4 regions of the Streptomyces sp. NPDC048291 genome follow, and region 1 is predicted to be linked to each of the others. Evidence: riboswitches for the same ligand, from Rfam matches in the RefSeq annotation. Region 1 holds a riboswitch; each other region holds the start of a gene.
The links. A riboswitch is a leader RNA that binds a small molecule or an ion and turns the genes downstream of it on or off. The one in region 1 is predicted to bind S-adenosylmethionine.
Positions count from the first base shown of each region.

Region 2: it holds a riboswitch for S-adenosylmethionine, as region 1 does, so the genes downstream of both, ACGF5O_RS02230 (aminotransferase class V-fold PLP-dependent enzyme) here and ACGF5O_RS32620 (putative leader peptide) in region 1, are expected to answer to the same signal.
Region 3: it holds a riboswitch for S-adenosylmethionine, as region 1 does, so the genes downstream of both, thrC (threonine synthase) here and ACGF5O_RS32620 (putative leader peptide) in region 1, are expected to answer to the same signal.
Region 4: it holds a riboswitch for S-adenosylmethionine, as region 1 does, so the genes downstream of both, ACGF5O_RS09300 (amino acid ABC transporter permease) here and ACGF5O_RS32620 (putative leader peptide) in region 1, are expected to answer to the same signal.

Region 1 covers NZ_JBICZC010000012.1:444,523-451,952, reverse strand. The annotation lists gene egtA (ergothioneine biosynthesis glutamate--cysteine ligase EgtA) at 402-1,682, opposite strand; gene ACGF5O_RS32640 (hypothetical protein) at 1,879-2,160, opposite strand; gene ACGF5O_RS32635 (DUF427 domain-containing protein) at 2,274-3,089, opposite strand; gene ACGF5O_RS32630 (hypothetical protein) at 3,112-3,276, opposite strand; gene ACGF5O_RS32625 (peptidase E) at 3,291-3,959, shown strand; SAM riboswitch class IV at 4,142-4,255, shown strand; gene ACGF5O_RS32620 (putative leader peptide) at 4,291-4,407, shown strand; gene ACGF5O_RS32615 (ABC transporter substrate-binding protein) at 4,632-6,251, shown strand; gene ACGF5O_RS32610 (ABC transporter permease) at 6,255-7,214, shown strand; gene ACGF5O_RS32605 (ABC transporter permease) at 7,211-7,430, shown strand, end outside.
Region 2 covers NZ_JBICZC010000001.1:516,863-524,292, forward strand. The annotation lists gene ACGF5O_RS02210 (c-type cytochrome) at 1-456, shown strand, start outside; gene ACGF5O_RS02215 (Rieske 2Fe-2S domain-containing protein) at 453-1,514, shown strand; gene ACGF5O_RS02220 (cytochrome bc complex cytochrome b subunit) at 1,511-3,148, shown strand; gene trpD (anthranilate phosphoribosyltransferase) at 3,282-4,346, shown strand; SAM riboswitch class IV at 4,501-4,617, shown strand; gene ACGF5O_RS02230 (aminotransferase class V-fold PLP-dependent enzyme) at 4,782-6,146, shown strand; gene ACGF5O_RS02235 (Lrp/AsnC family transcriptional regulator) at 6,286-6,567, opposite strand; gene ACGF5O_RS02240 (rhomboid family intramembrane serine protease) at 6,564-7,358, opposite strand.
Region 3 covers NZ_JBICZC010000007.1:188,444-195,873, reverse strand. The annotation lists gene ACGF5O_RS20390 (tyrosine-protein phosphatase) at 1-437, opposite strand, end outside; gene groL (chaperonin GroEL) at 647-2,269, opposite strand; gene ACGF5O_RS20380 (cold-shock protein) at 2,653-2,859, opposite strand; gene ACGF5O_RS20375 (ubiquitin-like small modifier protein 1) at 3,328-3,603, opposite strand; gene thrC (threonine synthase) at 3,647-4,933, opposite strand; SAM riboswitch class I at 4,952-5,113, opposite strand; gene ACGF5O_RS20365 (glucosyl-3-phosphoglycerate synthase) at 5,271-6,215, shown strand; gene ACGF5O_RS20360 (trehalose-6-phosphate synthase) at 6,310-7,430, shown strand, end outside.
Region 4 covers NZ_JBICZC010000003.1:376,341-383,770, reverse strand. The annotation lists gene ACGF5O_RS09315 (hypothetical protein) at 1-492, opposite strand, end outside; gene ACGF5O_RS09310 (hypothetical protein) at 608-865, opposite strand; gene ACGF5O_RS09305 (glutathione S-transferase C-terminal domain-containing protein) at 1,373-2,245, shown strand; SAM riboswitch class IV at 2,323-2,446, shown strand; gene ACGF5O_RS09300 (amino acid ABC transporter permease) at 2,835-3,818, shown strand; gene ACGF5O_RS09295 (amino acid ABC transporter ATP-binding protein) at 3,815-4,603, shown strand; gene ACGF5O_RS09290 (ABC transporter substrate-binding protein) at 4,682-5,707, shown strand; gene ACGF5O_RS09285 (GNAT family N-acetyltransferase) at 5,774-6,520, shown strand; gene ACGF5O_RS09280 (putative leader peptide) at 6,583-6,678, shown strand; gene ACGF5O_RS09275 (LLM class flavin-dependent oxidoreductase) at 6,745-7,430, shown strand, end outside.

The DNA of each region.
Region 1 (7,430 bases):
TAAAGCCGGGCGGCGCGGGGGTCAATCGTCGTGCGGGCGATTTCGCGACGCGGTTGGTTCGTGGCGTTCGCGGGCAGGACCGGTGCACGAGGAGGCGAGTCAGGACCGATTGAACGGTTTCAATCAATCCTCGGCGGCAAGTCGATCCCCATGGCCAGGCCGTGGAGCGAGCGGGCCGCCGAGCCGCCGTGGGCCGCGTCGCTCGTCCTGGACAGCGGCCGGGGCGGCCGACGTACGGTCAACCGATCGGTTTCTGAGGGGTGGAGGCCCTTGACGGCACCCGAGCGCCGCCAGGCGGGCTGAGCACGTCGGCGGCCGGGAGCACGACGCGGCCCGAACTCTCGTGCTTCAGTGACGACTTGACGGCCTCGGGCGTTACCGCGGCAACAGCGCGACGTGCCTCACCGTTCCGCTCGGTGCCGCGCGGACGCCGCCCGGTCGAGTACGTCGTCGGCGGGGCAGCGGCCGCGTCGGACGTAGCGGTCGGCGTGGGCCGCGACGGTGTCCACGACCCTGGTGTTCGCGCCCATTCGGGGCAGGGCCTCCAGCGCGGCGTCGAAGCAGGTGACCGCGGCGCGCCGCAGTCCGGGGTCGGCGAGTCCGTGGCGTGCCGCGGCGGTCCACAGCGGATTGTGCGGCGCCGGTGCCCCGGCGGCCCGCTCGGCCAGCGGCGCCACGGCCCGGTGCGCGATCGCGGCGGCGTCCGGGTCGTCGAACAGGGCGGTGACCACCGCGAGCGGGACGATCCACCCGTCGTCGCCGGGCTGGGCGTCGATCATGCGCAGTTCGAGGTGTCCGCGCGGCCTGACCGGCGGAAACAGGGTGCTGATGTGGTAGTCGAGGTCCGCGTGGGTGGGCGGGCGCATGGAGCGCGAGCGGGTCCACTCGCGGAAGCTCACCCCGTCCGGCACCTCCCAGGGGCCGTCCCGCCGTACGCACATCACCGGCGCGTCGAGGACCCGCCGGACCCAGGCGTGGCGCGGGCCATGCGCCAGGGAGGGTCCGCCGGCCCGGCCCGGGTCGAGTTCCGCCCACTTCAGCTGCCGGGTGGACAGCCAGCCCGTGGCGCGGCCTTCGGCCATGGGCGAGTTCGCGAACGCCGCGACCAGGACCGCGCCCAGGTGGTGGGCCAGCCACCAGCGGCGGGCGAATCCCATGACGCCGGGTTCCTCCCGTCCGGCGTCGAGGCACACCTGGACGGAGGCCGACGTGCACATCAGGGTGCGTCCGGCCGAGCCGGTACGGTCGAGGCAGGCCTCCATCGCGTCGTAGCGGCGCTCCCGCAGGAACCGGCGAGGGGACTGCCACGGGTCGACGCCCATCCCGGCCAGGGTCAGGCCGTGCCCGCGCAGTGCGGTGCGCACCGCGTCCAGGTCGGCGGAGACCTCCGAGACGCAGTCGGCCAGTGACGGGGCCGGCCGGGAGCTGAGTTCCACCTGACCGCCGGGCTCGACGCTCAGTCCGGACGCCAGCGGGAGGGTGCGCAGGTCGGCGTGGGCCGCTGCCAACTCGGCCCGGCCCACCGGGTCGTGCGGTGCCCGCTCCCGGTGGACGAGCCACTCCACCTCGACCCCGACGCTGCGCGGCGGGCCCGTCTTGAAGCAGATTCCCTCGACCAGTGCCTCCGCCTCGTGTTCGGTGAGGGCAGGACCATCGATGCCGCACTCCGGTGAAACCGACATCCGGGAGCCTCCTGAGCCGCCTCAGGGCCGTCGGGGATCCGACGTCCGGTACGCGTACCGCCGTGCCTGCTGCCAGAGTCCGCCGTCCCGCCCTGTCATGACAAGAGCGCACTTTCCAGACGACCGGGCATACGGCAACCCGCAACGGGCTGCCGGACCGACCCGGGCCGTCCCGGACCGCCGTCCCCGACCGCCGTCAGCCGGGCGGCAGTCCACCGCCGGTGTCCCGGCGCACCTTCTGCCGGATGCGCGTGTCCCGGTCGTGTTCGTGGTGCGCGAGCATGCGCAGCCGGGCCGTCTCGGCGTCGTCCTCCCGGATCGCCTCGGTGATCGCCCGGTGTTCGCCGAGGGTCGCGTCGAAGGTGTCCTCGACCGTGCGGGTCCGCCAGGGGCGCTGGTCTTCACCTGGGCGTCGACGGTGTGCAGCAGTGACCAGACGGTGGTGTTGTGAGCGGCGGCACGTACCGTGTCGTGCCACTCGTTGAGGCTGCGGCGGACCTGCCCGGGGTCGTCCAGGGTCCCGGCGTGCTCCAGCAGGGCGTCCAGCCGGGATCGTGCACAAGGACCGCGTCCGCGGTTTCGCGCCGGTCCTCAGGTGCGCTGCCGCTCCGTGAGCGCCTTGGTGAAGTGGGTGACGGGGCGCGCCAGCCGTTCGCCGTCGAGGGTGATGTCGACGGCCTCGTTGTAGAACGCGAGGAGCCCCTTGACGGCGCCGACCGCGGGCAACGGGTCCGGGTAGCTCCAGACGACGTCGGGCGGGACGTCGGCCTCGCCGCGCCACGACCAGTACCGGGCGGTCCCCTTGTAGGGGCAGCCGGTGTGGTGGTCGGTGGCTTCGAGCAGGTCGAGGCGGACGTCCTCGCGCGGGACGTAGTAACGGGTGGGCAGGCCGGTCTCGAAGAGCAGGACCGGGCGGCGGGTGTCCGCGACGACCGTGCCGTCGATCTCGACCACGAGGTGACGGCTGCTGGGGATGGCGTCCACCCGCTTGTGCGGGTCACGGGGGTGGACGAAGATCTCTTCCTCCTCCTCGTACCAGTGGTCCAGGCCCCGTCCGACGCGCCGGAACCACTCGAAGGCGATGTGGCCGGCCAGGTCGGCGGCCGGGAAGGTCCAGGCCGCGTTCGCCAGCAGCTCGCCGTCGACCTCGACGTCGTAGAAGATCCGCGAGCCGGTGTGGGTGCCGGTCGGCGGGTTCTCCGCGGGACGCAGGAGTTCCTCGCGCACCTCCGCGCGCGGGAACGCGTACAGGGGTACGGGAACACCCGGCTCCCAGACGAGGACGGGGTGGCGGCTGTCGACGACCGTGACCTCGCCCTTGCGGCCCCGCACCCAGCGTTCGCTCGGCTCCCACAGGAGACCCTCGGGGGTGGTCCGCACGGCCTGCGCGGTGGGGAAGGTGGTCATGGGCGGCTCTCCTTCGGCTGGTTCACGCGGTGACTCCGGTGATGTGGGGGGGGCGGCCGTCCCGCCGGGCCGCGAGCTGCTCGGGGCAGCCGAAGATCAACAGGTACTCCTCGGCGTTGCCACCAGCACGCTCCCACACCGAGAGGTCGGGCCGTTCGCTGGTTCGTTGCGCGCGTCCCCCGATCATGGTTGGCTCGCTCGATGAACCTTCTGCTGACGGCGAGCGGCCTGCGCAACGAGACGCTGCGGGACGCGCTGCGGGACATGCTGGGCAAGCCGTTCTCGTCGGCCAACGTCGTGTTCGTTCCCACGGCGTCCGTCGCCGAGCCCGGGGACCACGGATGGTTCCTCGCGGACATGAACCGACTGCACGGTCTCGGCTGGCGGGAGTTCGACGTCCTGGAGCTGAACGGCCTGCCCCGGCAGCTGGTGCTCGACCGGCTGCTCCACGCCGACGTCATCTACGTCGAGGGCGGCAACCACTACCACCTCGCGCGCAGCATCACCGGCAACGGCCTTGCCGACGGCTTCCTGGAGGCGCTGGCGAGCCGGGTCTACGTGGGAGTCAGCGCCGGCTCCATGATCTTCAGCCGGAACCTGACCGCCCATTCGGCCGACGTCATCGGGGACACACCGGACCTCCACGTGCTCGGGGCGACGACCGTGGAGCCGCCGTTCGGCCTCTTCGACTGGTATCTCAAGCCCCACCTGTATTCGCCGGACTTCCCCGAGCGGGACGACCCGTGGGCCGACCGCATCGCCTCGCGCGCGGACTTCCCGGTCTATTTCATCGACGACGACACGGCGATCCGCGTCAGGGACGGCAAGGTGGACGTCGTCTCCGAGGGCCGGTGGCGATTCCATCCGTGAGCGCGTGCCGGGCCGAGCCACAGGGCGTGTGCCCGACCTGCGGTCTCCATGACCGGAGCACAGCACGCGGAACAAGGTGCGTCCACCGTCCGTCCCGGCCCGTGAGACGGCCCCTGCCTCCCGGAGGGGGCGTCAGGTCGTGGCATTGACGTACGACAAAACCGGTCCGTAGCATCACCAACGGCATTGAGTGTCAGCGTCAAGCCCTGGCTCGCTGACCGGCAACCCTCCCGCGCGGTGGGGTGCTCCAGGTGAAAGCCCGGCGGGGTCACCGACGACTCCCGCAAGCGCGTGGCCCCGTGACCGGGGCCGGAGAAGGGGAGGGACCGGCATGCGGCACAGCGTCGATCCTGCGGCCTCCCCCACCGACGCCACGGCGTACTCCAGGCTCTCGCGCCGGCGCCACATCGATCTGAAGCGCTCGACCAGCTGCCTCTGTCGGGTCTGACCCGCGCGGCCGGCGCCGGCTGACCTCCGTCACCGGCCACGGCGTCATCGCGCCGCCGTTCCGCCCGCCGCCGGTTCCCGGTGTCGTCGGCATGCCAACCCCCTGTCTGCGCAGCGCATCCCCGGCCGGGTTCGATCCGCCCGGGTCGCACGCACCTGCCCGTCCCCGCACCGCACTTCCCTGCGCGGTCGCGCCTGGGTGACACGAGTAGGAGAGACCCCTCCGTGAGAGCACTCCCGGATTTCAGAACCATCCGATGGGCGCCCCTGGCCGCGCTCCTGACCACCAGCGTCCTGCTGACCGCGTGCGGTTCGGGCGACGACGGCTCCGGCGGCGGCAGCGGCCCGGCCAAGTCCGGCGGCACCCTGACCTTCGCGGTGGGCTCCGACGCCGGCTGCCTGGATCCGCAGCAGGTCGGCAGCAACGACACCATCTACTCGGTACGCCAGATCGTGGACTCCCTGACCGACCAGGACCCGAAGACCGGCAGGATCGTGCCGTGGCTCGCCAAGAGCTGGGACATCAGCGCCGACGCGCGGACGTTCACATTCCGTCTGCGGTCCGGAGTCACCTTCAGCGACGGTTCGAAGCTGACCGCGCAGGTGGTCAAGGACAACTTCGACGCGGTGCCGAGGCTCGGCGCCCTGGGCACCCTCGCCGAGGGCTACCTGAGCGGCGTCAAGAGCACCACCGCGGTCGACCCGCTCACCGTCAAGGTGGCCTTCGAGCAGCCCAACGCCCAGTTCCTGCAGGCGACTTCGACCCACTCGCTGGGCATCGAGTCCTCGGCGAGCATCAGGCAGAGCCCGCAGCGGAAGTGCAGCGACGGGGTGGTCGGGTCCGGGCCGTTCGTGCTGAAGCAGTACGTGCAGAACCAGTCGATCACCCTGGACAGGCGGACCGGGTACGACTGGGGCTCCTCGCTCTGGACGAAGAAGGGCGAGGCCTACCTGGACCGGCTGGTGTTCAAGGTCGTGCCCGAGGCGGGGGTGCGGGCCGGCAGTCTCCAGTCCGGGCAGGTGGACGCCATCAGCAGCGTCGGCAGGGCCGACGAGGCGGCGCTCAAGGGCGGCCAGGTCACCCTGCGGAGCCGGGCCAACCCCGGAGTGGTGTTCGGCCTCGGGCTCAACAACTCCCGGCCCCTGCTGAAGGACACGAAGGTCCGGCAGGCGATCTCGGCCGCCGTCGACCGGAAACAGATCGCCGCCACCGTCTTCCCGACCGGCACCCGGTCGGCGACCAGCGTCCTGGCGCACACCACACCCGACTACACGGACCTGTCCTCGGACCTCGCGTACGACGCGGCCAAGGCCAAGTCCCTGCTGGACCAGTCCGGTTGGAAGACGGGTAGCGACGGCATCCGAGCCATGGCCGGCAAGAAGCTGTCCCTGACCATCAGCTGGTTCCCGAACGCGGCCACCAACCAGCCCGCGCTGGAGCTGGTCCAGCAGCAGCTCAAGGCCGTCGGGATCGACGTGGTGCTCAAGCAGCTCCCGGTCACCCAGTTCGCCACCACGCTCCAGTCCGGTGACTTCGACGTGGTGTGGGGGAACACCACCCGCGCCGACCCGGACATCCTGCGCAGCTCCTTCTCCACGCGGCTGGGCAACTTCTACCACCTGGCCGCCAGTTCGCTGGACACGGCGCTGTCCGCGCAGGCCGCGACCACGGACATCGCGAAGCGGCGGCAACTGGTCGGCGAGGCACAGCGGTTGATCGTGCGGAACGCGTACGACGTGCCGGTGGTGGAGCTCCAGACCCAGCTCGGCGTCTCGGACAAGGTGCACGACCTGGCGTTCGACTCCGGCAGCCGTATCCAGCTGCACGACACCTGGATCGGCTAGCTGATGCGCCGCTACGTGATCAAACGGCTGGCGCAGGCGGTCGGCGTGCTGTGGGCGGCCTACACGGTGTCGTTCCTGGTGCTGGACTTCCTTCCCGGTGACCCGGTGTCCGCGATGGCGGGTGCCGGGATGGACACCGGGCAGGTCGATCCGGCGCAACTCGCCGAGCTGCGGCACGAGTACGGCTTCGACAAGCCGGTGCTGGTGCAGTACGCGGAGTATCTGGGCCGGGCGGTGCGCGGGGACTTCGGCGACGCGGTCTCCACCGGCCGCCCGGTGACCGCCACGCTAGCCGACGCGCTGCCGCAGACGCTCCGGCTGACCGGTGCCGCGCTGCTGCTGGCGGTGGTCCTCGGCGGCGGGCTCGCGGTGGTGGCGACGTACACCTCACGCCGGTGGCTGCGCCAACTGCTGCTGTCACTGCCCCCGTTGGGGGTGTCGGTGCCGACGTTCTGGGTCGGGCTGCTGCTCGTCGAGGCGTTCTCGTTCAAGCTGCGCTGGTTCCCGGCGTTCGGCAACGACGGGCTGAAGGGGCTGGTGCTGCCCGCGCTCACGCTGGCGGTGCCGACCGGCGCGCAGGTCGCCCAGGTGCTGGCGAAGAGCCTGCTGACCGCGCTCGACCAGGCCTATGTGGAGACCGCGCGGGCCAAGGGGGCCGGCCGGTGGCGGGTGCATCTGCGGCACGCGCTGCGCAACGCGTCGCTGCCGGCGCTGACGGTCGTCGGCCTGCTGGTCGGGCAACTGATCGCCGGTTCGGTGGTGGTCGAGACGGTGTTCTCCCGCGACGGTCTGGGCCGGGTGACCGCGGGTGCGGTCACCACCCAGGACCTCCCGCTGGTCCAGGGGGTGGTGGTGTTCGGCGCGCTGATCTTCGTGGCGGCGAACCTGCTCGTGGACCTCGTCTATCCACTGCTTGACCCGCGGATCGTGGTGACCTCGGAGAGAAGGGCGGGCTTCGCATGAGTCAGAGCCTTGTCGACGACCGGGCGGAGGCCGCCCCGGGCCCGGCCCGGCCGGTCGGGGACGGATCCCCCGCGGCGCCCGGCCGGTCCGCCGGTGGCCGCCGGGTGCTGCGCTTCCTGCTGCGCCGCCCCGGTCTGCTGTTGTCCGCCGTCGTCCTCGTGCTGGTGGTGCTGGCCGCCTTCCGGCCGGACCTGTTCACCTCGCAGGACCCGTTGA
Region 2 (7,430 bases), on a different contig from region 1:
GCGGCGTACATCGCCTCGCTGGGCGCCGGTCCCGAGGTCCCGACCTCGGAGCAGTACGGCCCGGACGGTGCCGACATCGCCAAGGGTGGCGAGCTCTTCCGCACCAACTGCGCGCAGTGCCACAACTTCGTGGGCTCGGGCGGTGCGCTGACCAAGGGCAAGTTCGCCCCGAGCCTTGAGGGTGTCGCCCCGAAGCACATCTACGAGGCCATGCAGACGGGCCCGCAGAACATGCCGTCCTTCCCCGACACGACGCTGTCCGAGAAGAACAAGAAGGACATCATCGCGTACCTCGACGCGGTCAACAGCCCCAAGACGGTGAACCCCGGCGGTCTCAACCTGGGCGGCCTCGGGCCGGTCAGCGAGGGTCTGTTCGCGTGGATCTTCGGTCTCGGTCTGCTGATCGCGGTCGCCGTCTGGGTCGCCGCTCGGACCGCAAAGGCCAAGAAGTCATGAGTAGCCAAGAGATTCCAGAAGAGAACCTGCCCGCTGAGCAGGACCACCACGCGCACGGCGCCGTGAGCGTCGCGGACGAGAGGGACCCGTTCTCGGATCCCGGTCTGCCGCCCCACGAGCACCGCATCCAGGACATCGACGAGCGGGCCGCCAAGCGGTCCGAGCGCGTCGTGGCCATGCTGTTCACGGTGTCGATGCTGGCCACCGTGGGCTTCATCGCCTCCTATGTGACCATCCCGAAAGACAAGTCGATCTTCGTCTTCCCGCTCGGTCACATCAGTGCGCTGAACTTCGCACTGGGCCTGACCCTCGGTGCGGCGCTGTTCTGCATCGGCGCGGGCGCGGTCCACTGGGCCCGCACCCTGATGTCCGACGTGGAGGTCGCCGACGAGCGGCACGCCATCGCGGCCGAGCCGGAGGTCAAGGCCAAGGTCCTGGCCGACTTCAAGCAGGGCGCGAAGGAATCGGCGATCGGCCGGCGCAAGCTGATCCGCACCACGATGTTCGGCGCGCTGACCCTGGTCCCGCTCTCCGGCGTCGTGCTGCTGCGCGACCTCGGCCCGCTGCCGGGCACCTCGCTGCGCCACACGGCGTGGTCGAAGGGCAAGCTGCTCGTCAACATGAACACCAACGAGCCGCTGCGTCCCTCCGACGTCGCCGTCGGCTCGCTGACCTTCGCCAAGCCCGAGGGCGTCGAGGAGTCCCAGGAGGACTTCCAGAACGTGATGGCGAAGGCGGCCCTGATGATCATCCGGCTGCAGCCGGACAACATCAAGGACAAGCGCGAGCTGGAGTGGTCGCACGAGGGCATCGTCGCCTTCTCGAAGATCTGCACCCACGTGGGCTGCCCGATCTCGCTGTACGAGCAGCAGACCCACCACGTGCTCTGCCCGTGCCACCAGTCCACCTTCGACCTCTCCGACGGAGCCCGAGTGATCTTCGGCCCGGCCGGCCACGCCCTGCCGCAGCTGCGCATCGGCGTGAGCGAGGAGGGCTACCTCCAGGCGCTCGGCGACTTCGACGAGCCCGTCGGTCCTGCCTTCTGGGAGCGCGGATGAGCACTTCAGAGACCACAGAGTCCCGCGAGCGCGGGAAGGCGCCGGCCGGCGAGCGTGTCGCCGACTGGGCCGACGGACGGCTCGGGATCTACTCCCTGGCCAAGTCCAACATGCGCAAGATCTTCCCCGACCACTGGTCGTTCATGCTGGGCGAAGTGTGCATGTACAGCTTCATCATCATCATCCTGACGGGTGTGTACCTGACGCTGTTCTTCCACCCGTCGATGAACGAGGTGGCGTACCACGGCAGCTACGTCCCGCTCCAGGGACAGCTGATGTCCGAGGCGTTCAACTCGACCCTGCACATCTCCTTCGACGTGCGCGGTGGCCTGCTCATCCGGCAGATCCACCACTGGGCCGCGCTGATCTTCCTCGCCGGCATGTTCGTGCACATGATGCGCGTGTTCTTCACGGGCGCGTTCCGCAAGCCGCGTGAGATCAACTGGCTGTTCGGCTTCCTGCTGTTCGTCCTGGGCATGTTCACCGGCTTCACCGGTTACTCGCTCCCGGACGACCTGCTCTCCGGCACCGGTGTCCGCTTCACCGAGGGCGCCATCCTGTCGATGCCGATCGTCGGCACGTACATCTCGTACTTCCTCTTCGGCGGCGAGTTCCCCGGCCACGACTTCGTGGCGCGGTTCTACTCGATCCACATCCTGCTGCTGCCGGGCATCATGCTCGGCCTGATGGTGGGCCACCTGATCCTGGTCTTCTACCACAAGCACACGCAGTTCGCGGGTCCCGGAAAGACCGAGAAGAACGTCGTCGGCATGCCGCTGCTGCCGGTCTACATGGCCAAGGCCGGAGGCTTCTTCTTCCTGGTCTTCGGTGTCATCGCGGCCATCGCGGCGACCACCCAGATCAACCCGATCTGGGCCATGGGCCCCTACCGTCCGGACCAGGTGTCCACCGGCGCCCAGCCCGACTGGTACATGGGCTTCGCCGAGGGCCTGATCCGCTACATGCCCGGCTGGGAGATCAACTTCTGGGGCCACACCCTGGTCCTGGGCGTCTTCATCCCGCTGGTCCTGTTCGGTCTGGTCCTGGGCGCGATCGCGCTCTACCCGTTCATCGAGTCCTGGGTCACCGGCGACAAGAGCGAGCACCACATCCTGGACCGCCCGCGCAACGCCCCGACCCGCACCGCCTTCGGTGTCGCCTGGGTGACCGTGTACATGATCGGCCTGATCGGTGGTGGCAACGACCTCATCGCCACCCACTTCCACCTGTCGATCAACGACGTGACCTGGTTCGTCCGGATCTTCTTCTTCGCCGGACCGGTGATCGCGTTCATCGCCACCAAGCGGATCTGCATGGGCCTCCAGCGCCGGGACCGCGACAAGGTGCTGCACGGCCGCGAGACGGGCATCATCAAGCGGCTGCCGCACGGTGAGTTCATCGAGGTCCACGAGCCGCTCTCGCAGGAGCAGCTGCACACCCTCACGGCGCACCACCAGTACGAGCCGGCCCAGATCGGCCCGGCGGTCGACGAGAACGGTGTCGAGCGCAAGATCAAGGGGTCCGAGAAGCTCCGCGCCAAGCTGAGCGGCGCCTACTACGGCGAGGACAACCAGATCCCGAAGCCCACCGTCGAGGAGTACAAGGAGATCACGAGCGGCCACGGCCACCACTGATCGACCGCGTCGCCACGCCACAGCCGAAGGGCCCCCGTCCGTACATCGGACGGGGGCCCTTCGCGGTGCCCGGAGCTGGATAGGGTAGGCGTGGAAACCGGATATGTGGCGTACGACGATCAGGAGCGGCCGTATGAGCGCTGTGACCCCCGCTGGAGGCGACACCGCGGCGGGCCGTTCCTGGCCCGAGGTACTGAACGCGCTGCTGTACGGCCAGGACCAGAGCGCCGACGCCACGGCCTGGGCGATGGACCAGATCATGCGCGGCCAGGCCACCGACGCCCAGATCGCGGGCTTCGTCGTCGCCCTGCGGGCCAAGGGCGAGACCGTCGAGGAGATCAACGGGCTCGTCCGCACGATGTACGAGCACGCCAACGTCATCGAGGTGCCGGGCCGTACGGTCGACATCGTCGGCACCGGCGGCGACGGCGCGAAGACGGTGAACATCTCCACGATGTCGGCGCTCGTGGTGGCCGGCACCGGGGCGAAGGTCGTCAAGCACGGCAACCGCGCGGCCTCCTCCGCGTCCGGGGCCTCCGACGTCCTGGAGAAGCTCGGCGTCAACCTCGACCTGACCCCGCAGCGGGTCGCCGAGGTCGCCGAGGAGGCCGGCATCACCTTCTGCTTCGCCATCAAGTTCCACCCGGCGCTGCGGTACGCGGGCGCCGCGCGCGGCCAGCTGGGCATCCGCACGGTCTTCAACATCCTCGGCCCGCTGACCAACCCGGCACGGGTCCGCGCCCAGGCCGTCGGCGTCGCCGACCCCCGCATGGCCCCCGTCGTCGCGGGCGTCTTCGCCGAGCGCGGCCACTCCTCCCTCGTCTTCCGCGGCGACGACGGCCTCGACGAACTGACGACGACCGCCACGTCCCGCGTCTGGACCGTCCGCGACGGCAAGGTCACGGAGGAGACCTTCGACCCCCGTGACGCCGGCCTCGACCTGGTCCCCGTGGAGGCGCTGCGGGGCGGCGACCCGTCGTACAACGCGGAGGTCGCCCGCAGGCTCCTGGACGGCGAACAGGGCCCGGTACGGGACGCGGTGCTGCTGAACTCGGCGGCGGCGCTGGTGGCCCTGGACCCGGGCACCGGGTCGCTGGCCGAGCAACTGCGGGCGGGTATGGCCAAGGCGGCCGACTCGATCGACTCGGGTGCGGCCAAGCGCACGCTGGTGCGCTGGGCGGCGGCGACGCACAGGTAGGGACCGCGGTCGTCGGTCCGAGGCGCGGTTCGGCACCACCGGACCGCGCCGTCGCGGCTGATCGCCGTCGCGGCGGAGAAAAGAGAAACTCCCCTGTCCCGTCATCCGGACAGAAGTTGCGCGGCGGCGATCACTTCGCCTAGGTTCCTTTTCAGGTCATGAGTGACAGTCATGAGGCCCCGGCCGACTGTCCGGCAACCCTCCGTCCGTGGCGGGGTGCCCCGGGTGAAGACCAGGCCGTAGGCAGCGAGGTCTACGGCAAGCGCGGACCCCTCGAAGCACCAGGGGTCCTGGTCGTACGAGGGAGCCTTCTGTGAGCAAGCGAATGCGATAGGGCGTAGAGCCCCGCCTCCGCGTACCCCTTTTCAGCTTTCCCCGTGCCGTCGACACACCGTCCGGCGCGGCGGTTCCGCTTACCCTCACAGGAGCTCCGTCATGTCCGTCTCCACCGCTGCCTCCGCCCAGTCCGTTTGTGCCCCATTGCCTGTTCTGGGCCGGGATGTCACCGTCCCGCTGGTCACCGGCGGCGAGGTCGCCTACGCCGCCCTCGACTACGCGGCCAGCGCCCCCGCCCTCCAGCGGGTCTGGGACGACGTCGCGGCGTACGCCCCCTACTACGGTAGCGTCCACCGCGGCGCCGGCTACCTCTCCCAGCTCTCCACGGACCTCTTCGAGAACGCCCGCCGGACCGTCGCCGAGTTCCTCGACTGCCGCCCCGACGACCAGCTGGTCTTCACCCGCTCCACCACGGACTCCCTGAACCTCCTGGCCCGCGCCCTCCCCGCCGACTGCCAGGTCTTCGTCTTCGAGACCGAGCACCACGCCTCCCTGCTGCCGTGGCAGGACGCCCGGGTCACCTACCTCAACGCCCCCCGCACCCCGCGGCAGGCCGTCGAGACCCTGGAACGCGCCCTCGCCGCCCGCGACCCCTACGGTCCGGCCCTGGTCTGCGTCACCGGCGCGTCCAACGTCACCGGCGAGCTGTGGCCGGTACGGGAACTCGCGGCGGCCGCCCACGCGCACGGCGCCCGGATCGTCCTGGACGCCGCCCAGCTGGCCCCGCACCACCCGGTCTCCGTCCGGGACCTGGACGTCGACTGGATCGCCTTCTCCGGCCACAAGCTGTACGCCCCCTTCGGCTCCGGCGTCCTCGCCGGCCGCGCCGACTGGCTCCGGGCCGCCGAGCCCTACCTCGCGGGCGGCGGCGCCAGCCGCAAGGTCACCCGGCGTGAGGACGGGGGAGTGGCCGTGGAGTGGCACGAGAGCGCGGCGCGGCACGAGGCGGGGTCGCCCAACGTGATCGGCGCCTACTCCATCGCCTCCGCCTGCAAGGCGCTCACCGAGGCCGGCTTCGACACGCTGGTCGCCCGCGAGCGGCACCTGATCGAGAAGGTGCGGGCGGGGCTGGCCGAGGTCCCGGAGGTCCGGGTCCTCTCCCTCTTCGGCGACGACGCGCCCCGCGTCGGCGTGATCAGCTTCGTGGTGGAGGGCTGGAACAGCAGCCACTTCGCCGCCGCCCTCTCCGCCGAGTACGGCATCGGCGTCCGCGACGGCCTGTTCTGCGCCCACCCGCTGGTCAGGACCCTCCTCGGCTCCGACCCGCAGACCCAGGGCGAGTGCGGGGCGCCGGAGGCGGCACCGGGCGAGAAGTCCCTCAACGCGATCCGCGTGAGCTTCGGGGCGGGGACGCCGGACGAACACGTGGAGCGCTTCGTGACGGCGGTACGGGAACTGGTGACCGACGGTGCCAAGTGGTCCTACCGTACGGAGGACGGCCGCTGCGTCCCGGCGGTGAGCTGACCCACCTTCTTGGGGGCGCGGGGAACTGCGCGACAAGCCACGACGCACCCGCGGGGGACCACGCTGCGGGCCGGTGGGGGCTGATCGCGCAGTTCCCCGCGCCCCCAAAAGAAAGGCGCGCTGCAGCCGACGGCGTCTTCTAGCTGTCCAGGCCGATCGCGAACGCCGCCTCCAGGTCGTGCTGGGAGTACGTGCGGAACGCGACGTGCGTGTCCGTGGCCTCCACGCCGGGGATCTTGCTGATGGAGCCGGGGATGACCTCGGCCAGGTCCTCGTGCTGCTTCACCCGGACCATGGCGATCAGGTCGTACGTGCCGGTGACGGAGAAGACCTCGCTGACGCTTTCCAGCGCGGCGATCCGTTCCGCGATCTCGGGGATCCGGTCCACGCTGGTCTTGATGAGGACGATCGCGGTGATCACGGCTGGTTCTCTCCCTCGGGTGCCGGAGCTGGGGCGACCTTCACTTTAGTCGCCCGCCCGTCGCCCACCACCACCCTTCCAAGGCCGCGCTTCGCGCCCTTCTTTTTCCTGTACCGCACCCACGCGTACCCGAACCCGAGTCCGAAGCCGACCAGGTGGGCGAGGTAGGCGACGCCGGGGCCGGAGGGGGCCTGGTTCAGGGCCACCCACTGGAGGGCCGCCCAGAACGGGAGGACCACCCAGGCCGGGAACCGGAGCGGGAGGAAGAAGAGGAAGGGGAGGAGACTGGTCACGCGGGCGTTGGGGAACAGGTACAGGAACGCTCCGAGCACCGCCGAGATCGCCCCGGACGCGCCCACCAGCGACTGCGGGGACGTGGCGTTGGCGACCGCGTAGCCGAGCAGCGCGAGGTAGCCGCAGCAGAGGTAGAAGAGAGTGAACTCCACGCGGCCCATCCGTTCCTCGGTCATCGCCCCGAAGACGAAGAGGAAGAGCATGTTGCCGAGCAGGTGTACCCAGCCGCCGTGGATGAAGAGCGCGGTGGCCGGGGTGAGCGCCTCCCGCGCCGGACCGTCGAACAGGTCGGCGGGCACCACCCCCCAGTGCCGGAAATACGCCCGCTGGGCGGTCGCGAGGGCCTCTCCGGTGCCGTAGGACGGGTTGAAGCCGGAGGCGGGGCCGAGCACGAAGATCAGGCAGCACACGGCGATCAGGGTGTACGTCATGGGCGCGGACGTGCCCCGCAGACTCCGCAGGGTCCGGGCCGCCGTCGTGTTCCAGTTGCCGATCATGGACATAGAGCATGGCGTAACCGGACGCACCGGTGCAGATCGCCTCGCCGCCGCGGACAGGGCGGCGTCGGG
Region 3 (7,430 bases), on a different contig from region 1:
GCGTCGGAGCGGTAGATCTCGCCCATCTTCACCCAGTGGCCGTCGGCGGTGCGGTAGCCGCCCGCGTCGCGGAAGTTGACCGTGCCGTCGAGCTTGACCAGCCGGTCGGCGAGGTGCAGGGAGCCGCCGCGCCCGGGGACGAAGTCGAACCACTGGCGGTCGGCGGCGGGCAGCCCCCGCACGGTCACGTCGCCGGTGGCGCCGCCGCGCGCGACGACCCGGCCGTGCGCACGGACGGTCACCGAGCGGACGCCGGGCGCCTTCCAGACGAGCCGGTAGGAGCCGTCGTCGTTCGCGGTCACGGTGGCCGCGGTGAAGGGGATGCGCGAGGAGTGCGGCGCGTGCGCGGCCGGCGCGGCGGAGGCCGCGGGCGCGGTGAGCGTGACGGAGGCGGCGCCGAGGGCGAGGACGACGGCGGCGAGTCTGGTGTTGTTCATGAAACGGATGCTGTGTGCACTTACCGACGGTCGCGTGAACGGCAGATGACTGACTGAATGTGCAGAGATGGCAGTTTGTGCCATGCCCCGCCGCCTCCGGCAGCCCGGCAGCCCCGCAGCCCGGCAGCGGAGACGCCGAAGGGCGGCACCCCCTGTCGAACAGGGAGTGCCGCCCTCGGTGCTGCGTCGGAACGTCCGAGCCGTCAGGCTCAGAAGTCCATGTCACCGCCCGGCATGCCGCCCGGAGCGGCCGCGGCGGCCTTCTCCGGCTTGTCGGCGATGACGGCCTCGGTGGTGAGGAACAGCGCGGCGATGGAGGCGGCGTTCTGCAGGGCAGAGCGGGTCACCTTCGCCGGGTCGATGATGCCCTCGGCGATCATGTCGACGTACTCGCCGGTCGCGGCGTTCAGGCCGTGGCCGACCTGGAGGTTGCGGACCTTCTCGACGACGACGCCACCCTCGAGACCACCGTTGACGGCGATCTGCTTGAGCGGGGCCTCCAGGGCGAGCTTCACGGCGTTGGCGCCGGTCGCCTCGTCACCCTCGAGCTCCAGCTTCTCGAAGACCTGGGAGGCCTGGAGCAGGGCCACGCCACCACCGGCGACGATGCCCTCCTCGACGGCCGCCTTCGCGTTGCGAACGGCGTCCTCGATGCGGTGCTTGCGCTCCTTGAGCTCGACCTCGGTCGCGGCACCGGCCTTGATGACGGCGACGCCACCGGCGAGCTTCGCCAGGCGCTCCTGGAGCTTCTCGCGGTCGTAGTCCGAGTCGGACTGCTCGATCTCGGCGCGGATCTGGTTGACCCGGCCCTGGACCTGCTCGGTGGAGCCGGCGCCGTCGACGATGGTGGTCTCGTCCTTGGTGATGACCACCTTGCGGGCGCGGCCCAGCAGGTCGAGGGTCGTGTTCTCCAGCTTGAGACCGACCTCCTCGGAGATGACCTCGCCACCGGTGAGGATGGCGATGTCGTTCAGCATCGCCTTGCGGCGGTCGCCGAAGCCCGGGGCCTTGACGGCGACGGACTTGAAGGTGCCGCGGATCTTGTTGACGACCAGGGTCGACAGGGCCTCGCCCTCGACGTCCTCGGCGATGATCAGCAGCGGCTTGCCCGACTGCATGACCTTCTCCAGGAGCGGGAGCAGGTCCTTGACGGAGCCGATCTTCGAGTTGGCGATCAGGATGTACGGGTCGTCGAGGGACGCCTCCATACGCTCCATGTCGGTGGCGAAGTACGCCGAGATGTAGCCCTTGTCGAAGCGCATACCCTCGGTGAGCTCCAGCTCCAGACCGAAGGTCTGGGACTCCTCGACGGTGATGACGCCTTCCTTGCCGACCTTGTCCATGGCCTCGGCGATGAGCTCGCCGATCTGGGTGTCGGCGGCGGAGATGGAGGCCGTGGAGGCGATCTGCTCCTTGGTCTCGACGTCCTTGGCCTGCTCGAGCAGGGCACCGGAGACCGCCTCGACGGCCTTCTCGATACCGCGCTTCAGGGCCATCGGGTTGGCACCGGCGGCCACGTTGCGCAGGCCCTCGCGGACCAGGGCCTGGGCGAGCACGGTCGCGGTGGTCGTACCGTCACCGGCGACGTCGTCCGTCTTCTTGGCGACTTCCTTGACCAGCTCGGCGCCGATCTTCTCGTACGGGTCCTCCAGCTCGATCTCCTTGGCGATGGACACACCATCGTTGGTGATCGTGGGGGCGCCCCACTTCTTCTCAAGGACGACGTTGCGACCCTTGGGGCCGAGGGTGACCTTGACGGCGTCGGCGAGCTGGTTCATACCGCGCTCAAGGCCGCGCCGCGCCTCCTCGTCGAACGCGATGATCTTGGCCATGTGAAGTGGTCCCTCCAGGACTGGGGGTGAGTCTTCGGACCGCGCCCGCGCCCGCGACGGACGGCTCGCCGACCCGTGGGTTTCTTGCCCCACCCGGCCTGCGGGCCTCACCGACCCGGTCCTTCGTTGTCACTCTCACCTTCAGAGTGCTAACGCCAATGATTAGCACTCGCCCATCGAGAGTGCAAGGCGCGCTCGCGAAGCGAGTGCTCGTTGAGGGGTGGTGGTCGGGTGACGGGCGGGCGCAAGCGCCTCCCGGGGATCGGGCCCCCTGAGTCCGGCCCGCGCGGGGCGTGCCCGGGCATGCCGAAGGGCCCGTGCCCCGGGAGGCACGAGCCCTTCGGACAAGTACAGAAGAACGTCGCTGTCAGTCGGCGCGTGCTTCAGCTGGTCGCCAGCCGGACCATGTCCGCCTGCGGCCCCTTCTGGCCCTGCGAGATCTCGAAATCGACTCGCTGACCTTCCTCCAGGGTGCGGTAGCCGTCCATCTGAATCGCGCTGTAGTGGACGAAAACATCCGCACCACCGTCGACCGCGATGAAGCCGTACCCCTTCTCCGCGTTGAACCACTTGACGGTGCCCTGAGCCATGCCTAACTCCCCTATTACTGGCCCTTGCACAGATCCACACTTCGCGGATCCGGGTCAGACCTCACCCCCCATTGGTTGGGGGCGTGCGCCGGAACGCGTCGACCGCGGCTGAATGTATCTGTCCAACTGCCGTCTGCAACAGGTCAATCGGACGAGAATTCTGGACGGAAGGGGTCCGGAATGTAGCAAGAATTCGGCCGAATTCAGGGCAAGTCGGGCCCCGTAAAGGTCACAAAAGCCGCATATAACCCGCGCACTTTGGCTACTTCTTGTCGGGCTCGCGGTATCGAATACGGGGCTCCCGACCTGGAGATCGGGACCGTGTTCCCCAACTCTACCGCGCTCAACCACACAGAATTGCCCCCTCCGCTTCTCTCACGGAGGGGGCAATCAGATGAACAGTCGGTGATCGGCGTTACCGAAGGTAATGTTCGGTCATTCGATCAGCCTGTCAAGCAGGTCAGCAGGTCAGCCGCCGGCGACGGCCGGGATGATGGAGACGCCGGCGCCGTCCGGGGTGGCGGTCTCCAGGCCCTGCTCGAACCGCACGTCGTCGTCGTTGACGTACACGTTGACGAACCGGCGCAGCTTGCCCTGGTCGTCGAGAACGCGCGCGGAGATCCCGGTGTGCTTCTTCTCCAGGTCCGAGATGACCTCGCCGAGGGTGGCCCCTTCGGCGGCGACTTCGGCCTGACCACCGGTGTAGGTGCGCAGGATGGTGGGGATGCGAACGGTGACGCTCACGTTTTTACCTCCGGTCTGGGCAACGCCCTATTTCTCGGGGGACTCAGGCGAGCCCGGCTTCGCGGAAAGACTCCAGATTCGGGCGAATGGTCGCGGTGAGTCCGGTCCCCGCCACCGCGTCCAGCGTCTTCAGTCCATCACCGGTGTTGAGTACAACGACCGACTTTGCCGGATCAATCAACCCATTCTCAATGAGCTTTTTGGTGACTCCAACCGTCACTCCGCCGGCGGTTTCCGCGAAGATTCCCTCGGTCCGCGCGAGCAGCTTGATGGCGTCGACGACCTGCTCGTCGGTGACGTCCTCCACCGCACCGCCGGTGCGCCGCGCGATGTCGAGGACGTACGGCCCGTCGGCCGGGTTGCCGATGGCCAGCGACTTGGCGATGGTGTTCGGCTTCTGCGGGCGGACCACGTCGTGGCCCTCCTTGTAGGCCACCGACACCGGCGAGCACCCCTCGGCCTGGGCGCCGAAGATCTTGTACGGCCTGTCCTCGACGAGACCGAGCTTGATCAGCTCCTGCAGACCCTTGTCGATCTTCGTGAGCTGCGAGCCGGAGGCGATCGGGATGACCAGCTGGTCCGGGATCCGCCAGCCGAGCTGCTCGCAGATCTCGTACGCCAGGGTCTTGGAGCCCTCCGCGTAGTACGGCCGCAGGTTGACGTTGACGAAGCCCCAGCCCTCGCCGGCCGGGTCGCCGATCAGCTCGGAGCAGAAACGGTTCACGTCGTCGTAGTTGCCCTCGATGCCGACGAGCTCGCCGCCGTAGATCGCGGCCATGACGACCTTGCCCTGCTCCAGGTCGTGCGGGATGAAGACGCAGGAGCGGAAGCCGGCCCGGGCGGCGGCGGCACCGACCGCGCCGGCCAGGTTGCCGGTGGAGGAGCAGGAGAGGGTGGTGTAGCCGAAGGCGCGGGCGGCCTCGACGGCCTGGGCGACGACGCGGTCCTTGAAGGAGTGCGTCGGGTTGCCGGAGTCGTCCTTCACGTACAGCCCGCCGGTGACCCCCAGCTCGCGCGCCAGGTTGTCGGCCTGGACGAGCTTGGTCCAGCCGGGGTTGATGTTCGGCTTGGTCGCCACGTCCGCGGGGACGGGCAGCAGCGGCGCGTAGCGCCAGATGTTCGCGGGACCCGCTTCGATCGTCTTGCGGAGTTCCTCGGTGTCGTAGGCCGAGAAGTCGTACGCGATCTCCAGCGGGCCGAAACACTCCTCGCAGGCGAAAACCGGGCCGAGTGGCACCCGGTGACCGCACTCGCGGCAGCTCAGGGCAGCGGCGGGACCGAGGTCGACGGTCGTAGAGTCGGTGGTGGGTGCAACAGTCTGCGCAGCCATGTGAGGCGAGGCCCTTTCTCCTCATCTTCCTCACGACGCATCTCGCCGTGAGACGGATTTGGCACCTTCCCTAGCCGGGAGCCTCGCGAGCGATCGACACTGATCGGCGATCTACGAGAACCGACTGGAGGGTTGCCGGGGCTTCAACGGGCCGTTTCCCTCTGCCCCTCTGGATGAGCGGTATGCGGTTGTCAACGCCGGGTGACCCCAGGACATGCGATGGTCATCGGCGTTGTTCAAGACTGTAACCGAAGGCCAGGACAGTTGAGAGAGTCGTCCGAACCGCGAGATGGATCACACGTCCCCGTGTGGCCGTGACAGTGAGGAGCCGCTGACCGTGCTGGAAGAAGTCGAGCGCTGGCTGGCCACCCGCTCCTGGTCCGTAACCGATCGTCCGCTGCACCGGGTCATGGCCGCCAAACGGTCCTCCGGGCAGACGGTCAGCGTCGTGCTGCCCGCGCTCAACGAGGAGGAGACCGTCGGCGACATCGTCGCGATCATCCGCCACGACCTCATGCAGCAGGTGCCGCTCGTCGACGAGATCGTCGTCGTCGACTCCGGCTCCACCGACCGCACGGCGGCCGTCGCCGCGGCGGCCGGCGCCCGCGTCGTGCACCGCGACGCGATCCTGCCCCGCATTCCCGCCGTCCCCGGCAAGGGCGAGGTCCTCTGGCGCTCGCTGCTCGTCACGTCGGGTGACGTCGTCTGCTTCATCGACGCCGACCTGCGCGACTTCTCCTCCGACTTCGTCACCGGCATCGTCGGCCCGCTCCTCACCGACCCGGACGTGGACCTGGTCAAGGCGATGTACGACCGCCCGCTCGGCGGCGCCGCCGGACAGGGCGGCCGGGTCACCGAGCTGATGGCCCGCCCGCTGCTGAACATGCACTGGCCGCAGCTGGCCGGTTTCGTCCAGCCGCTCGGCGGCGAGTACGCGGCCCGCCGCTCGCTCCTCGAACAGCTCCCCTTCCCGGTCGGCTACGGCGTGGAGCTGGGCATGCTGGTCGACGCCCTGCACCTGGTCGGGCTCGACGCGCTGGCCCAGGTCGACGTCGGCGTCCGCAAGCACCGCCACCAGGACGGCCAGGCCCTCGGCCGGATGTCCGCCGCGATCTACCGCACGGCCCAGCTGCGGCTGGCCCGCGGCCACCTGATCCGCCCCTCCCTCACCCAGTTCGAACGGGGCGAGGACGGCTTCGAACCGCGCACGTACTCCGTGGACACGGAGGAACGGCCGCCGATGGCGGAGATCGCGGAGTACGCCGAACGCAAGGTGGCGTGAGTTCGCCGTACGGCCGTATACGGCGGCGCGTCGGGCGCTGCCGTACGTTTGAGCGTTTACGGGCCGGGCTAGGTTGACGCGTATGGCTTCCCCCATGGCTTCCACCGGCGGTGCCGAGGTGCTGGTCGCCTCGAACCGCGGCCCGGTCTCGTACGACCTGCGCGAAGACGGTTCGCTGCACGCCAGGAGGGGCGGCGGCGGGCTGGTCTCAGGGCTCTCGGCCATCGGGCCGGACGCGAACGCCGTGTGGGTGTGCGCGGCGCTGGGCGACGGCGACCGCGAGGCGGTACGGCGGGCCGAGGGCGGCCGGCTGCCGGCCGGGGACACCGGCGGGCAGCAGGTCAGGATGCTCGACATCGACGCGGACGTCTTCGCCGACGCGTACAACGGCATCGCGAACTCGGTGCTCTGGTTCGTCCACCACATGCTCTACCAGACTCCGCTGGAGCCCGTCTTCGACGCGGAGTTCCGGCGGCAATGGGGTTCGTACCAGGCCTACAACCGCGCCTTCGCCCAGGCGCTGGCGCAGGAGGCGGCCGAGGGTGCGGTGGTGGTCATCCAGGACTACCACCTGGCCCTGGCCCCGCGGATGCTCCGCCGGCTCCGCCCCGACCTGCGGATCGGCCACTTCTCCCACACCCCCTGGGCGCCGCCGGACTACTTCCGCCTGCTCCCCGACGACATCGCGGCGGAGCTGCTCAGCGGGATCCTGGGCGCCGACCACGCGGCGTTCCTGACGCGGCGGTGGGCGGACGCGTTCGTCGACTGCTGCCACACGGTGCTGGGCCCGGGGATCCCGGCCGCCGACCCGGCGTCCGGCGGGACCCGGATCGGGGTGCACGGGCTGGGCGCCGACGCGGAGTTCCTGCGGAAGCGGTCGCACGAACCGGACGTCGGCGAGCGGATGGCCGCGCTTCGGGAGGAGATCGGCGGCACGGACCGGAAGACGATCGTCCGGGTGGACCGCACGGAGCTGTCGAAGAACATCGTGCGGGGACTGCTGGCCTACCGGCAGCTGCTCGACGACCACCCCGAGTGGCGGGAGCGGGTGGTGCACGTCGCGTTCGCGTACCCGTCGCGGCAGGACCTCGCGGTGTACCGCGACTACACGGCCGAGGTGCAACGGGTCGCCGACGACATCAACTCGGCGTACGGGACGGCGGGTTGGACGCCGGTGGTCCTGCACGTCAAGGACGACTTCGCCCGCTCCCTCGC
Region 4 (7,430 bases), on a different contig from region 1:
CGTGGGCAGGTTCTTCAGCCACTTGATGGTGGCGTCCATGCCGGCCTGGCCGTAGTCGCCCACCTGGTAGAGCAGCCGGGAGTCCTGCGAGGTGAAGCCGCGCAGCCCGGAGGCGCCGGTGGCCCGGCCCAGCAGGGTGTCGGAGTAGAGGCTGTCCAGCAGCCGCTGGCAGTCGGCCGCGTCGGACTTGGCGTTGAGGAACTCGGCGACGTCGACCTTCCCGACCAGCATCTGGTTGCGCCAGGTGGCCGCGTCGTTGGCCAACTGCCAGTCGTCCTCGATGTCGGCCGGCGTGATCAGCGCGGCCTGCGCCCCCGGGCCGGTGAGGGCGGGGGTGCGCGACGGGGCCGGGGAGCGCTCGGCGGCGGGGGAGACGGCCGCGGCCTCGGGGGAGCCGCTGCCGTCCGAACAGGCCACCGCCGTGGCGAGCAGGGTCCCCGTCGCCAGGGCCGTGGCGAGCACACGCGCGGGTCGGGACGGACGACGGGTCATCGCGACTGCCTCCTCGGGAACGCGGTACGTCACCGGGCGGACGGCGCCGGTACGTCCCTCCACGCCACCACCGGCCACGAGCGCCGACCACCCGCACGTGCCATTCGGGTGAGCGTCATGACCCGGCCGCCGTGATCCGCACCCGCCGGCTGCCGCAGCGCGGGCACACCGCGTCCGAGAGCGGCGACGGCACGGCCCGGCCGGCCTCGTCGACGTACTCCAGGGTGGACTGCAGCTCCGGGTCGGCGACCGGGTCGGTGAAGAACACCGCCTGGAAGGTGGCCTCCCAGCCGTGGCCGCACCGCCCGCAGCGGAACGCGAAGGTCTCGGGTACGGCACCCGGCACCGGCCCGGGACCCGGGGGCTCGGTCATCGGCTCCGGCTCCTGTCACTCGGCCCCCGCCACCAGCGCACCGCCCCGGCCGGCCGGCGGCAAGTCGGGGCCCGGTGTCCCAGGCGTGGACGCCCCCTTGACGCCGGGCGAGGGCCGATCGACACTCCAGGTGGGAATCCTAGTGAAAAGGTAGGGAACGATGGGTCGCCTGCGCACGCTCACCGGCCGACAGCGCCGAGAGAGCCCCGCACCCTGGACGGCCCCCCTGCTCACCTCCCGCCGCCACATCGACCTGTTGCGGATGTGTGGCGCGACCGGCCGCAGAGACTGAGCGGCCGGCCCCGGCCGTACGGGCGGGTCCCCACCCGCCGGGAGACACCACGGCCCGTCGAGCCACGGCTCACCGAGATGCCTCTCGGTGAGTCCCTCTGGCCGAGCCCCCCCTCGCCGAGCCGCGGCCCACCGGTCCACGGCTCACCGAGAACCCACCGACGAACGCTTCCGCCGCGCGTACGTCCGCGCGCCCGCCCGCCCCCGGGGAGACGCATGTCCATCACTCCACTCGCCGCCCTGCCGTCCGTCCGCACCGCCCCCGCCTTCCGGGGCCGCATCGGCCGCGACGCGCGCAGCGGCCACTACGCCGTGCCGCGCCGCTACCGGCTGCACCTCTCCACGGCCTGTCCCGACGGCCTCCGCATCGCCGTCGGCCACAGCCTGCTGGCCCTGGACGACTGTTGTCCGGTCACCTTCCTGCCCGCCGTCCCGGACCGTCCCGACGGCGGCCACACGGCGCTGCGCCCGCTGTACGAGGCCAGCGCGCACCGCTACTCGGGACCGGCCCTCGCTCCGGTGTTCAGCGACGGCTGGTCCGGCAGGATCGTCAGCACCCACAGCCGGGACATCCTGCGCGACCTGGACCAGCACTTCGGTGACGGTGTCACCCGGCTCTACCCGTGCGGCGCCGAGGCCGAGATCGAGGCCGTCGAGCGGCTCTGCGCCGAGGACATCGAGCAGGCCGCTCAGCAGGCCGGGAGCGCGGGCGGCGACCCGGAGGCGCTGGAGGTGCTGCTCGCCGCCCTGGACGGGCTGGAGCGCCGGCTGACCGGGGTGGAGTTCCTGGTCGGCGGGCAACTCACCGCGGCGGACATCGAGTTGTGGGTGGCCCTGGTGCAACTCGACACCGTGCACCGCAACCACCTGGACGCCGCCGCCGTGCACGCCGTCGCCGGGCACCCGGTGCTGTGGGCCTACGCCCGGCGGCTGGCCGCCCATCCGGCCTTCGGTGTCCACCTCGACCTCGACGGCATCGCCCGCCGCCACCACGGCCGTTGCCGGGGCCTGGAGGCCGCCGGCGCGGCTGTCCAGATCCTGGACTGGGCAGGCCACGCGGCGGACGCTCCCCGCGGTCCGCGCAGGTGAGAGCGGTCCGGACCGTTTCGCCCATCGGACAGGCGTTGACATTCGTTCGGGCAACTGACTTACTTACGGCTCAGAACGGTCAAGAGCGTCAGCGTCAAGCCCTGGCTTGCTGACCGGCAACCCTCGCACCGCGGTGGGGTGCCCCAGGTGACGACCGGACCGACGACGTTTCGGCAAGCGACGATTCGGTAAGCGCGAGGCCCCTCCGGGGCCGGCACGACAGTGACAGGTGACGGACATGTACGCAGCTTCCAGGACGGCCCAGCGCCGCGCCGAGGGCTGCGTACGCCCGTACCGGAGCCCGCTCGTCGCCGACCGCGCCGTCGACCTGCTCCGTGTCAACAGCGCCCTGTGTAGCGCGTGTACCGCACCGGGCTGTGCCCGCTGTCGGGTCTGACCAGGCCTTCCCGCCGGTTTCCCGCAGTTCCGCACCCCAGCGTCCCCGTCGAAACACCGGCCGCCCGGTGTGCCGCCGTCCGCCCAGCCCCGTGCCCCGCGCGCCCCCGCGCACCGTTCCGTGCCCGAACACGGCCCGGTGCGCGGCCTCCGCCGTGGGACACGTGGGTGTCCGACTCCGCCGGAGCCCGCCATGAGTGAACCCCCAGGCGCCACGATCGCCGCCCCCGAGGCGCCCCCCGCCGCCGACGAACCGTCAGAACCCCTCGCCGCACAGCGCGTTCTGCCGCTGCGCAGGCCGGGACGGTGGATCGCCACCGCGGTCGCCCTGGTCCTCGTCGCCCAGTTCGCCCACGGACTGGTCACCAACCCCTTCTACCAGTGGGACCGCTTCGGCTACTGGTTCCTGCGCCCGACCATCCTCGACGGACTGGCCATCACCCTCGAAGTCGCCGCCTACAGCGCGGTGCTGGGCCTGCTCGGTGGCATCCTGCTCGCCCTGGCCCGGCTCTCCAGGAGCCCCGTGCTGCGCGCGGTCAGCTGGACCTACGTGTGGGCGCTGCGCTCCATACCGCTCATCGTGGTCCTGCTCTTCCTCTACAACTTCAGCGCCCTGTACAAGACGTTGAGCATCGGTGTCCCCTTCGGGCCGGCCTTCTTCTCCTTCGACGAGTCGAGGCTCGCCACCGACATGGTCGTCGCCGTCATCGGCCTCAGCCTCAACGAGGCCGCCTACGCGGCCGAGGTGGTGCGCGGCGGCATCCTCTCCGTGGATCAGGGCCAGCACGAGGCGGCCGCCGCGCTCGGCCTGCCCAAGGGCTACCAGTTCCGGAAGATCGTGTTCCCGCAGGCGCTCAGGTCGATCACCCCGAACTACGTCAACCAGCTGATCGGCCTGATCAAGAGCACCTCGCTGGTCTTCTACGTCTCGCTGCTCGACCTCTTCGGCTCCGCGCAGAGCATGGGCTCCACCTACCCCGGTGACATCGTGCCGCTGCTCCTGGTGGTGACCGTCTGGTACCTGATCCTGACCAGCGTCGTCTCCGTGATCCAGTTCTACGTGGAGCGGTACTACGCCCGCGGCGCCACCCGCGCGCTGCCGCCGACCCCCCTGCAGAAACTCCGCGCCGGCCTCACCGACCTGCGCGCCCGCATCCGCCGGGAGGCCGCGGTATGACCACCACCGACACCCTGGAGACGGCCCCCGCCGCCCTGGAGATCCACGGCGTCCACAAGTGGTACGGCGCCCACCGCGTCCTCGACGGCATCGACCTGACCGTCCGCCCGGGCGAGGTCACCGTCGTCCTCGGCCCGTCCGGCTCCGGCAAGTCCACGCTTCTCAGGGTCATCAACCACCTGGAGAAGCCCGAGCGCGGCCACGTCAGCGTCAACGGCGAGCCGATCGGCGTGAAGCGCCACGGCGACCGGTTCAAGGAGCTGAGCGAGCGCGCCATCCTGGCCCAGCGCGGCCGGATCGGCTTCGTCTTCCAGAACTTCAACCTCTTCCCGCACCTGACCGTGCTGGACAACGTGGCCGCCGCCCCGGCCGCCACCGGGAGGCTCAGCAGGCCCGCTGCCCAGGCCCTCGCCAAGGAACTCCTGGAACGGGTCGGCCTCGGCGAGCGGATCGGCGCCTACCCCCGGCAGCTCTCCGGCGGCCAGCAGCAGCGCGTCGCCATCGCCCGCGCGCTCGCCCTGCGCCCCGGCGTCATCCTCTTCGACGAGCCCACCTCCGCCCTGGACCCCGAACTCGTCGGTGAGGTCCTCGCCGTCATCAAGGACCTGGCGACCAGCGGCACCACCCTCGTCATCGTCACCCACGAGATCGGCTTCGCCCGGGAGATCGCCGACCGGGTCGTCTTCATCGACGGCGGCCGGATCGTCGAGCAGGGCCCGCCCTCCGAGGTCCTCGACAACCCGCAGCACGAGCGGACCAGGGACTTCCTCAGCAAGGTCCTCTGACCCCCTTTCACCACACCTTTCACCACTCCCTTCACCACCGCCTTCACCACACCTTTCACCGCAACACGAAGGACAGCCATGCCCACGCTCCTCACCCGACGCAGCCTGCTCAGAGGCATCACCGCGGCGACCGCCGTCGCCTCCCTCGCCACCGGGCTCGCCGCCTGCGGGGGCGACAGCGACGCGGCCACCACCACCTCCGCCGCGAAGACCGGCGAGGTCGTCGTGGGACAGGTCTCCAACGGCGCCGCCACCCAGACCACGATCAAGGTCTCCGAGGTCAAGTCCATCAGCGCCGAACTGCCCGCCTCCGTCAGGAAGAGCGGCAAGCTGGTCATCGGCGAGGGCGCCCTGCCCGCCGGGTTCCCGCCGCTGGCGTTCGTGGGCAGCGACCAGAAGACCCTCACCGGCTCCGAGCCCGACCTCGGCCGCCTGGTCGCCGCGGTCTTCGGCCTCAAGCCCGAGATCCGGAACGCCACCTGGGAGAACATGTTCGTCGGCATCGACAGCGGCAAGGTCGACGTGGCCTTCTCCAACGTCACCGACACCGAGGAGCGCAAGAAGAAGTACGAGTTCGCCTCCTACCGGCAGGACAACCTCGCCTTCACCGTGCCGAAGAAGAGCACCTGGAACTTCGACGGCGACTACGAGAACCTCGCCGGCAAGACCGTCTCGGTGAGCGCCGGCACCAACCAGGAGAAGATCCTCCTGGAGTGGAAGAAGAAGCTGGAGAGCGAGGGCAAGAAGCTCACCGTCAAGTACTTCCAGGACAGCAACAGCGTCTACCTGGCCCTGTCCAGCGGCAAGATCGACGCCTACCTCGGCCCCAACCCCGGCATCGCGTACCACAACAAGCAGACCGCGAACACGCCGAACGCCACCCGCACCGCGGGCACCTACTCCGGCGCGGGCGGCAGTCTCCAGGGCCTGATCGCGGCCAGCGCCAAGAAGGACAGCGGCCTCGCCAAGCCCCTTGCGGACGCCATCAACTACCTGATCGCGAACGGCCAGTACGCCGAGTGGCTGAAGGCCTACAACCTCTCCAACGAGGCCGTCGCCAAGTCGGAGGTCAACCCGCCCGGACTGCCGCTCGACAACTCCTGACCACTCGTCAATTTCTGATTACCCGTCAAGAAGGAACACCGCAAGGCGAGAAAGGACCGCGCCTCCGTGACCCTCCAGACCGACCTCCACGGAGGCGGGGCCCCCGTCGCACCCGGCACGTCCCCGCTCGACAACGCCGTCTGGTCGGCCCTCAGCGGCCCGCACGCTCATCTCGCGGAGCGGGTCGGGCGGGCGGCCCGGTATCCCGACGACGTCTACGCGTACGCCGCCCTGGCCGATCCCGCCGACCCGGCCGCCTGGGCCGACCTGCGCACGCTCGTCGGCCCGGGAGCGACCGTGAAGATCAAGCCGGTCCGCGCGGCACCGCCCGGCTGGGAGGTGGTCGGCGGCGGGACCGGCGTCCAGTTCGTCGGCACCGCACTGCGGGCCGAACCCGCCCCCGAGGCGGTACGGCTCGGGCCGGACGACGTGCCCGAGATGCTGGACCTGGTCGCCCGCACCGAACCCGGCCCGTTCCGCACCCGGACCGTCGAGATGGGCACCTATCTCGGCATCCGACACCGGGGCAGGCTGACCGCCATGGCGGGCGAGCGTTTGCGGCTGCCCGGCTGGACGGAGATCAGCGCCGTGTGCACCGACCCGGAGCACCGGGGCCGGGGCCTGGCCACCCGCCTGATCCGCGCGGTCGCCGCCGGCATCCGGGAGCGCGGCGACACCCCGTTCCTGCACGCGGCCCCCGGCAACGCGAACGCGATCCGGCTCTACGAGTCGATCGGCTTCACCGAGCGGCTGCGCGGCCGCACCCTGCTGCTGCGCAGCCCGGGAACAACCACCGAACCCGGTCTGTTGTGACTCCCGACGAGATCCGCCGAGATCCACGCGGAGCAGCCCGGGAGAGCGGGGAGGAGCGGGACGTGACACGTGTCCTCAGCCCCAGCCGCCGTACCGTCCTGCACTCCAGGCCGCACATCGACCTCCAGCGCGTGGCCGGCGCGCTCTGTTGTTCCTGACCAGTCGTCCCCGCAGCGCCCCCGTCTCCGGCGCGCCCTCGTACGGACCCTCAGGAAGGCACCACTGTGTCCTCAACTCCCGCTTCCCACCTGCACCTCGCCGTCGCCCTGGACGGCACCGGCTGGCACCCGGCGTCCTGGCGCGAGCCGGCCGCCCGCCCCCGCGAGCTGTTCACCGCCGGCTACTGGGCCGACCTGACCGCCGAGGCCGAGCGCGGCCTCCTCGACTTCGTCACCATCGAGGACGGCCTCGGCCTGCAGTCCTCGCACTACAGCGAGCTCGACGGCCGCACCGACCAGGTACGCGGCCGTCTGGACGCCGTCCTGATCGCGTCCCGGATCGCGCCGCTGTCCAGCCACATCGGCCTGGTCCCGACGGTGACCGTCACCCACACCGAGCCGTTCCACATCTCCAAGGCCATCGCCACCCTTGACTACGTCAGCACCGGCCGCGCCGGACTGCGGGCGCAGATCTCCGCCCGCCCGCACGAGGCGGACCACTTCGGCCGCCGTGTCCTCCCGCCGATCGACCTCGCGCAACTCCGCTCCCCGGCCGGGCAGCAGCGGCTCACGGAGCACTTCGACGAGGCCGCCGACCATGTCGAGGCCGTGCGCAGGCTCTGGGACAGCTGGGAGGACGACGCCGAGATCCGGGACGCCGCCACCGGCCGCTTCATCGACCGCGACAAGCTGCACTACATCGACTTCGAGGGCCGGCACTTCAGCGTCAAGGGCCCCTCCATCACCCCGCG